One region of the Arthrobacter sp. 01T414 genome, then DNA from elsewhere that is predicted to be linked to it. Evidence: riboswitches for the same ligand, from Rfam matches in the RefSeq annotation. Region 1 holds a riboswitch; the other holds the start of a gene.
The links. A riboswitch is a leader RNA that binds a small molecule or an ion and turns the genes downstream of it on or off. The one in region 1 is predicted to bind cyclic di-AMP.
Positions count from the first base shown of each region.

Region 2: it holds a riboswitch for cyclic di-AMP, as region 1 does, so the genes downstream of both, AC1DK9_RS10505 (aggregation-promoting factor C-terminal-like domain-containing protein) here and AC1DK9_RS13955 (M23 family metallopeptidase) in region 1, are expected to answer to the same signal.

Region 1 covers NZ_JBFTQK010000006.1:87,599-92,002, reverse strand. Annotated here, with positions in the region: gene serC (phosphoserine transaminase) at 1-556, opposite strand, end outside; gene AC1DK9_RS13960 (iron-dependent transcriptional repressor DtxR) at 905-1,597, shown strand; cyclic di-AMP (ydaO/yuaA leader) riboswitch at 1,719-1,960, shown strand; gene AC1DK9_RS13955 (M23 family metallopeptidase) at 1,965-2,783, shown strand; cyclic di-AMP (ydaO/yuaA leader) riboswitch at 2,930-3,088, shown strand; gene AC1DK9_RS13950 (NlpC/P60 family protein) at 3,352-4,110, shown strand; gene AC1DK9_RS13945 (HNH endonuclease) at 4,344-4,404, shown strand, end outside.
Region 2 covers NZ_JBFTQK010000004.1:93,088-97,491, reverse strand. Annotated here, with positions in the region: gene AC1DK9_RS10520 (phosphatase PAP2 family protein) at 1-354, shown strand, start outside; gene upp (uracil phosphoribosyltransferase) at 367-1,002, shown strand; gene AC1DK9_RS10510 (VOC family protein) at 1,083-1,460, shown strand; gene AC1DK9_RS10505 (aggregation-promoting factor C-terminal-like domain-containing protein) at 1,572-2,291, opposite strand; cyclic di-AMP (ydaO/yuaA leader) riboswitch at 2,290-2,475, opposite strand; gene AC1DK9_RS10500 (HAMP domain-containing sensor histidine kinase) at 2,695-4,176, opposite strand; gene AC1DK9_RS10495 (response regulator transcription factor) at 4,273-4,404, opposite strand, start outside.

The DNA of each region.
Region 1 (4,404 bases):
CGTCCACGTCCAGGCCGCCGGCCGCGGAGGTGGCGTCCACCAGGACGAGGGAGCCTGCATCGGCCCCTGCCACGCGCTGGACCGGTGCGGCGACACCGGTGGAAGTCTCGTTCTGCGGCCAGGCGTACACGTCGACGCCCGCCTCGGCTTGAGCCGCGGGACGGGTGCCCGGCTCGGACTTGATGATCGAGGACTCGGCTAGGAACGGGGCCTTGTTGGTGGCGGCGGCGAACTTGGAGCCGAACTCGCCGAAGGAGAGGTGCTGCGCTTTGTTCTCCACCAGGCCGAAGCTGGCGATGTCCCAGAACGCCGTGGAACCGCCGACGCCGAGGATGACCTCGTAGCCGTCGGGGGCGCGGAAGAAGTCGCTGAGGCCGGTACGGACCGACCCCACGAGGTTCTTGACCGGGGCCTGGCGGTGCGAGGTTCCCAGCAGCGTCGCCGACGCTGCGGACAGGGCCGCCATCTGCTCGGGCCGGACCTTCGACGGGCCGGCGCCAAACCGCCCGTCCTTCGGCAGGAGGTTCGCAGGGATAGTGATGCTGGTGTCGCTCACAGTGGCTCCAATTTTCGGCTGGGTGCGTGGCGTGGCTCGGACGGGCCCTGCCGGGCGTGGCCGGGACCCGCTATTTATTCTGCCCGACGGCGCCATCCGGGCGGGAACTGCGGCCGTCACAGTCCGGTCATTGAGACGCCGGTGGGGGAGTCCGGCGGGTGCCCTGCGGGAGCCCGCCAAAGGTGCGGGCGGCAGCCCGCACGGGTCAGCCCGAAGGCCGGCAGATTATTCGGACAAATTCAAAATAGGCTAGGCTATGCGGTGACGTACGGCGGATCTCGCCGGGGCGCATCCCGCACGCTGTACGGTGGGAATGACGCAAGGACGGCGCTCGAGGAGCTGAGCTGAATGACGGATCTGATCGATACCACTGAGATGTATCTTCGGACCATCCTGGAACTTGAAGAAGAGAACATCGTCGCCCTCCGCGCCCGAATTGCCGAACGCCTCCGCCACTCCGGCCCCACCGTCTCCCAGACCGTCGGGCGGATGGAACGGGACGGCCTCGTGGTTGTTTCCGGGGACCGGCACCTCGAACTGACCGACACGGGCCGCAAGCGTGCCATCGAAGTCATGCGCAAGCACCGCCTGGCCGAGCGGCTGCTCGCCGACGTGATCGGACTGGATTGGGCCTACGTCCACGAGGAAGCGTGCCGCTGGGAGCATGTGATGAGCGAACGGGTCGAGCGCCGCATCTTCGAAATGCTGGACCATCCGACCGTTTCCCCCTACGGGAACCCGATCCCCGGACTCGCCGAACTGGGCGGACTCCCGACGCCGGAACGCGGCGGGGTGGTCAACCTGCTGGAGGCGATGGCCGGGTACGGCGCGGATTCCCGGATCACCGTCAACCGCTTGGCCGAGCCGATCCAGGTTGAGCCGGAGCTGCTGCTCCAGCTGGACGAGGGCGGAATCCGCCCCGGCGCCAGGGTGTCGCTGGAGCGCGTGGGCGAGTACATTTCGGTCCGGGTGCCGGACATTGAAGGGGCACTCGAACTGCCGCCCGAGGTTGCCGCGCACGTCTTCGTTACCCTCGGGTAACCTGGCGTCGCATCTTGCCCCGAAATAGCCGGGGAGTTGTCCACAAGGGAGATCACGGAATTATCACCGTCTGCCTTAATCCCCTATAGTTGATGACTAGCACTGATACTAAAGCGTTATCTGATCCGAAGCCGAGCTCTGCCAGCGGATCAGTAGGCGATTCACCTTCTGGCAGAGGCGGGGGAACCACAACCGGCTGCCTAATTCAGCAGCCTTGGGGTGAAGTCCGCTAGCGGCAGGCAAACTCAATCGGGAGCATCCTTGGATGCCCCTGTGCCTGGATGCCTGCACCGGCGGACCGGGTCTTTGATCTCTCTGACCCGAATCCGACAGCTAACTTCGCAGGCTATCCAGAGAGGAACCCTTCTTGACCACCCAGACCGTCAGGGGCCGCCGTCGTGCGACCGGTCCCGCTCCGGAGCCGCGCCCGGCCGCCGTCTTCCTTGACGAGCGCCCGCGTGACGCGCGCCGCGATGAGCGCCGCGGCCGGCGCAGCCCGCTCCGTCAGGTGACAGACTTCGCCGCCGTCAGCGGCGTCGGGCAGAAGGCCGGCATAGCCTTGGCTGCCACGGGTCTGGTCCTCACAGTGACGGTCCCTGCCACCGGCCCGGTAATGGCCTCAGACCCCGCCCGGTCCGGTTCCGTTTCCGCGGCGGCGCAGCCCGAGGTCAAAGCCCCGGCTGCCGAAATCAATTTCAACCGCACGGCCGTCACCACGAAGGGTGACCCGGACAGCAAGCTCAAGCAGCTGCTGAGCGCCCAGTCCGTCGGCAGCATCACCCGGGCGGCATCCGCGGGCAGCCTTGGGGCTCCCTTGGACGTCATGGTCACTGCCTCGCCTTTCGGCTACCGGGTCAGTCCCATCACGGGAGCCCTCGGGGAATTCCACCGCGGGCAGGATTACGCAGCCCAGTGCGGCACCCCCGTGCATGCCGCTGCGAGCGGCACCGTAACTTTCTCCGGCTGGCACCCCTATGGGGGCGGCAACCGGGTCGTGATCGACCATGGCAACGGCCTGGAGACCACGTATAACCACTTGTCGTCGTCCGATGTCCACGTGGGCCAGCAGGTCTCCCGTGGTGATGTGGTGGCGATGAGCGGGACCACCGGCGCCTCCACCGGTTGCCACCTCCACTTCGAGGTGATGGTCAATGGAGAAGTTGTTGACCCGCTCGGCTGGCTTTAGCCAAGCCGAGGGACAGCTCGCATTTCTGTGACACGCCGTGATCTGAATGTGACATTGAGTCCCAACTGTTGTACCGTATGAAGCACGCCAACTTCTCCGAAGTTGGCGCTCTTGAGTGGATTGCCTAACTCTGCCACCGCTCAAGGTCCGTTCGCATGACATCGTCTGGCAGGGGCGGGGGAACCAATTTTGGTCTTCGCAAGAAGACCTAGGGGTTAAGTCGCAAAGCTTCCCAGGAAGCAGCGCGGCCGGGTGACTCCCATCCGAATCCGACAGCTCACCTCGTAGGCATTGGGAGAGGCTACTTTCGTGTCTTCACGCCACAATGCTGCGCGTTCTCGCGCTGGCGAGGCTCAGTTGAGCCCGCTGAACTCCATGCTCCGCCTTGCCCTTGCCGGCGCCCGGACTGGTTCACACAACGCAGTTCCCGCTTTTGGCGCGTCTTCGCAGTACACCCTTCGCTAAGAAACCCGTTTCGGGGCGATCCGGCGTACCCCCAAGATGCCGGAGCGTCCTCAGTCCCGCCTGCATGCAGCGCGGACCCAAGGATCACGAAAGAGAGAACTAGATGACTACTCGTGCAACCATTGCACGCCACCGCGCGGAGGTCACCAAGACCAACTCGCTGGCTGTCATTGCTAAGGCCGTCGGCGACAACGCCGGTGGCATGGGTCGCCAGGCCGCGGTTATCGCTGCTGCCTCCGGCCTGGTCCTGACCAGCGGTATCGCAGCCAACGCTGCCGACACCAACGTTCAGCGTGAATCGGCTTCCGCTTCGGCCATGGAAGTACAGTCCAACGCGCCGGCCACGATCTCCGCGGCCTCCAGCATCGCGATCTCCTACGAGAAGCCTGCTGTAAAGACCGCACCTGCCCCGGTCGCCGAGGCTGCCCAGCCCGTCGTCAACGTCCAGGAAGCCGGCACCGCCGCTACCGGCACCGGCACCGGCACCGCGGTCACCGCATCGCTGGCCACCAAGGCTCCCGCCGCCGTCAGCGGCATGGGCGCCTCCATCGCTGCTGCTGCTTACGCTCAGATCGGTGTCTCCCAGGACTGCACCATGCTGGCCACCAACGCCCTGGCCGCAGTGGGCATCCACTACCACGGCTGGCCGGCAGGTTACCTGTCCCTGGGACGCACCGTGAGTGCCGCAGAGGCTCAGCCGGGTGACCTCGCCTACTATCAGAACGGTGGCATGGGCATGGCCCACATCGCCGTCTACGTCGGCAACGGCATGGCCGTCCACGGCGGCTGGAACGGCGGCACCACCGCGCTGTACAGCGTCAACGTCGGCTCCGGCCCGGTCTTCATCCGCGTCGGCGGCTAGGACTTAGGCGCCTCTAACGCCTGAAGCTTTGCGAAGGACCCCTGCCCCTGCGGCAGGGGTCCTTTGTCATGCGTAGCCGGCAACCGCATCGCGAGCCGAGAGTCCCGTCAAAGAAAAATTCGGCAATCCGGGCCTCCGGTGTTTACTCTTGTGGTGTCGATCCATAGCCCGACCATGCACAGGGCAGCCGGCCCTCGTGCCCCTGGCGGGTGCGGCCGTGAAGAGGTATGCGGATGCGCACTCTCGTTCTGAATGCTGGATATGAACCGCTGGCGGTAGTTACCTTCCGCCGGG
Region 2 (4,404 bases), on a different contig from region 1:
TACCTGGCCTGCCTGCAGGTGAAACGCACGCTTGCCCGCGTGGGTTTCATCACGGCGGGTGTGATCTTCGTCTTTGCGATGGGCATGAGCCGGGTGTTCCTGGGCCACCACTGGATGACCGACGTGATCTTCGGCTGGGCCCTGGGACTGGGCTGGGTGGGGATCGTGATTCTGGCCCACCGGCTGTTCCATGTGCTGCGGCACCGCGAACATACCGGCCCCGCCCCCACCTTCGATAACGAAGCGCACCTGCGCGACCGTGCCCCCGACAACATCGCGGACGTCGCCGCAGCCGACGCCGCCGCCGACGCCGATCAGAGTGGCTCTGCGGGGAGGTCCTCGACGTCCGGGTGATAGTTTTGACCCATGCGCACTCTCGTTGTGGACCACCCGCTGGTCGCCCATAAGCTCACCGTTCTGCGGGACAAGAACACCCCGTCCCCGGTCTTCCGCCAGCTCACCGAGGAGCTCGTCACGCTCCTGGCCTATGAGGCAACCCGCGACGTCCGCACCGAGCCGGTCACCATCGAGACCCCGGTCAGCACCACCATCGGCACGGCGTTCACCAAGCCCACCCCGCTGGTGGTCCCGATCCTCCGCGCCGGACTCGGCATGCTCGAAGGCATGACCAAGCTGGTCCCCACCGCCGAGGTCGGCTTCCTGGGCATGGCCCGGGACGAAGAAACCCTGGACATCATCACCTACGCCGAGCGCCTGCCCGAGGACCTCACGGACCGGCAGATCTTCGTCCTGGACCCGATGCTCGCCACCGGCGGAACCCTGCGCGAGGCGATCAAGTTCCTCTTCAAACGCGGCGCCTCGGACGTCACCTGCATCTGCCTGCTGGCCGCGCCGGAGGGCCTGGCCAAGCTGGAGGAAGAGCTCTCGGACGCGAACGTGACCATCGTGCTCGCCTCGATCGACGAGAAGCTCAACGAGAAGTCCTACATTGTGCCCGGCCTGGGCGACGCCGGCGACCGCCTGTACGGTATCGCGGGCTAAGCGACCGACTAGCCAGGCGACTGCCTCGGCGCCACCAGCCAAGGGTTCCGGCGGGACCTTTCCGGGACTAGCCTGTGGCCATGGACTGGAAACTTGAACTCATCTTCGTGCCCGTGTCTGATGTGGACCGGGCCAAGGACTTCTACGTGAACAAGGTGGGCTTCAACGCCGACTACGACGAGCGGCCCTCGGAGGGCATCCGGTTTGTCCAGCTGACGCCGCCGGGCTCCGGGTGCTCGATAGCGATCGGGGAGGGGCTCAACGAAGCCCCGCCCGGCACCGCGCCCAGCCTCCAGCTCGTGGTCGGCGACATCAAAGCCGCGCACAAGCAGCTCAAGGACAACGGCGTGGACGTCAGCGACATCGACGTCCAGGACTGGGGCCAGTTCGTCTACTTCGCCGACCCGGACGGCAATAAATGGGGTGTGCAGTACATCCCCGGCCGCCCGAACGGGTAGCCGCTCCGCCCCGCCGTCGTCTCCCTGCGGTGCAGCCCATGAAAAGGGCCCCGGATCCACTGGATCCGGGGCCTTCCTCATGCGGGCCTCAAGGCCCGTGGCTACGGCTGTTTAGTACCAGTTGTTCGCGTAGTGGAAGTTCAGGGCGCCACACGGAGAACCGTAGCGGTCCTTCACGTACTGCAGGCCCCAGTTGATCTGGGTCCGGTAGTTGGTCCGGTAGTCGGCGCCGGCGCTGGCCATTTTCTCGGCGGGCAGTGACTGGACCACACCGTAGGCGCCGCTGCTGGCGTTGGTGGCGGTGGTCTTCCAGTCGGACTCCCGGGTCCACAGCTTCATCAGGCACTGCATCTCGCTGGGAGCCCAGCCATGGGCGGGCAGCTGGGACGCGGCGTAGGCCTGCGCACCGGCGGGATCGTCGATCGCGACCGGCTTTGCGGGTGCCGCCGGGGTGGCGCGGGTCGGCTTAGGGGCCGGGGCAGCCGGGGCCTTGGCGGGCTTGATCTTGGAGGCCTGGGCCTCGACGCTCATCGGGGCGGACGACGCGGGCGCAATGCTGCCGACGCGCTCAAAGTCTAGGGTCTGCAGGGACGCGGCAGTGTCCTTGGCAGCTTCGGCGGTGTGGGCGGCAGAGCCGGACGCCTGGCCCGCGGCGCCTGCACCCAGCAGGACGGCGAACGCGGTGGCCACGACGGCGGCGCGCTTGCCATTGGTGCGGGCCCTCGACGAGGACACGGCCGAAGGGCGCTTTGCCGGCTCGGCACGGTGGCGTGCGGTGTCGGACGTGCGTTTAGCGCCCTCTGGGCGCGTGGGTTCCTTGATTTCAGTCATGTTCGCCTCTCAACGCCTACGGAGTTAGCTGTCGGGTTCGGATGCGAAATCCGGCCGCACGGAATCTCGACGTGTCGGCTTCACCCCTAGGGTGCATGGATGCAGAATGCCCGGGAACACTGGGTTCCCCGTCTCTGCCTGGTCCATGGGAATCCGGGAGCGGCAGAGTTTGGCGTCAGCCCGGATACGCGGCCAGATCGATGGCCGCACCCTAAAACGGTACCGGACTTTCACTCGGAAGTCACATTTAGGTAACGGCGGCCCGCCGCTGCGGTGTGGCGTCTTGCCTATTGGGCCGGGTGTTGGCGGCCCGTTTCGACGGTTCCCTGCCCGCACGACGCCGGTGAGCAGCGAGCGGGCAGGGAACCGTCGAAACGGGCAGGCAGGCTGCTACGTCAGGCGGCTACTCCACCGGGGACGCCGCGGGCAGCCGCACGGCGAACTCCGTCCGCCCCGGCCTGGACGTGACTTCGACCGTTCCGCCGTGGGCCTCGACAATCGATTGCACAATGGACAGGCCCAGGCCGCTGGTGCCTTCCGACGCCGCGGCCGCGGTCGCGACGGCTGAAGTGGCCGCCGACCCTGGGGCGGGACGGGCCGCTCGGCCGGCAGCGCCACCTGCGGACCGGTTGGTGCGGGCTGCGTCCGCCCGGGAGAAGCGGGCGAACACCCGGCCGAGGAATTCGGGGGCGATGCCGCCGCCGTTGTCCGTCACTGTGACCACGGCGCTGCCGTCCGCCGAGCGCCTCACGCCCGTGATCACGGTGGTTCCGGGGTCCGTGTGCTTGCGGGCATTGGACAGCAGGTTGGCGAGGACCTGGTGAAGCTGGGTTGCGTCCCCGCGCACCACCACGGGCTCGTCCGGGAGCTCCAGCTGCCAGGTGCGGTCCGGTGCCATGACTTTCTCGTCGCTGACGGTCTCGACGGCCAGCTGGGTGAGGTCGACGTCGATGAGTTTGAGCGGTTGCCCCTCGTCCAGGCGCGCCAGCAGCAGTAGGTCCTCCACCAGGGTGGTCATCCGTTCGGACTGGCTCTGGACGCGGGCCAGGGACTTCTCGCCGTCGGGCGTGAAGTGTTCGGTCATCCGCATCAGCTCCGTGTAGCCGCGGATGGCGGTGAGCGGGGTGCGGAGCTCATGCGAGGCGTCTGCGACGAACTGGCGCACCTTCATTTCGCTCTCCTGCCGCGCCTCGAGGGCGTTGGAGACGTTGTCCAGCATCTGGTTCAGCGCGTGGCCCACGCTGCCCACCTCCGTTCCCGGATGGGCCGCCGACGCCGGGACGCGCACCCCCAGCGCTACCTCACCGGCGTCCAAGGGGAGCCGGGAGACCTTGGTGGCAACCTCGGAGAGCTGCTCCAGCGGTTTCATGGTCCGTCGGATCAGGGCGGTGCCGGCGAGCCCGATCAGCACGAGGCCGCCCGCCGAGACGATGCCCAGGGTCCAGACGAGGGACGCCAGGGTGTTTTGTTTTTCTTCCAGCGGGAGGCCGGTGACAATGATGTCGCCGTACGGGGCGCGCACGGCGGTGAGCCGGTAGGCGCCGGCCGAGAGCGTCCGTTCCACCGGCACGCCGTCCGGGCGAAGCGCCAGCAGGGCGGCGTCGTCGGCGGCGGAAAGGCTCTGGCGGGTGGCGTCGTCGGCCAGGAAGCCGGGGTCGCTGACGGCGCCGTTGGAGATGCGGGCAGTGAGCGTTCCGATGCCCTGACCCCGGGCTTCGAGCAGGTCGGGGCGCCGGCCGGAGTCGTCGGTGGAGGGCCTGCCGAATTCGCTCGCACGGTGCGAGGCCTGGGCCAGCTGGGTGTCGAGCTGCCGGGTGAGGACCACATCCATGGAGACGTAGCTGAAAACTCCCACCGCACCGCAGATGGCGACGAGCAGCGCCATGGCGAGCAGGACCAGCCGTGTGCGTAGGTGCCAGGTGGAAGGGTTGCGCCAGTCGGGACCGGGGACTGGGGCCCCACGTGAGGGGGTGGGCACGGATCAGTCCGCCGGTTTCAGGACGTAACCGGCGCCGCGCACCGTGTGGATCATCGGAGCGCGGTTGGCGTCGATCTTCTTGCGCAGGTAGGAAATGTAGAGTTCCACGATGTTCGCCTGGCCGCCAAAGTCGTA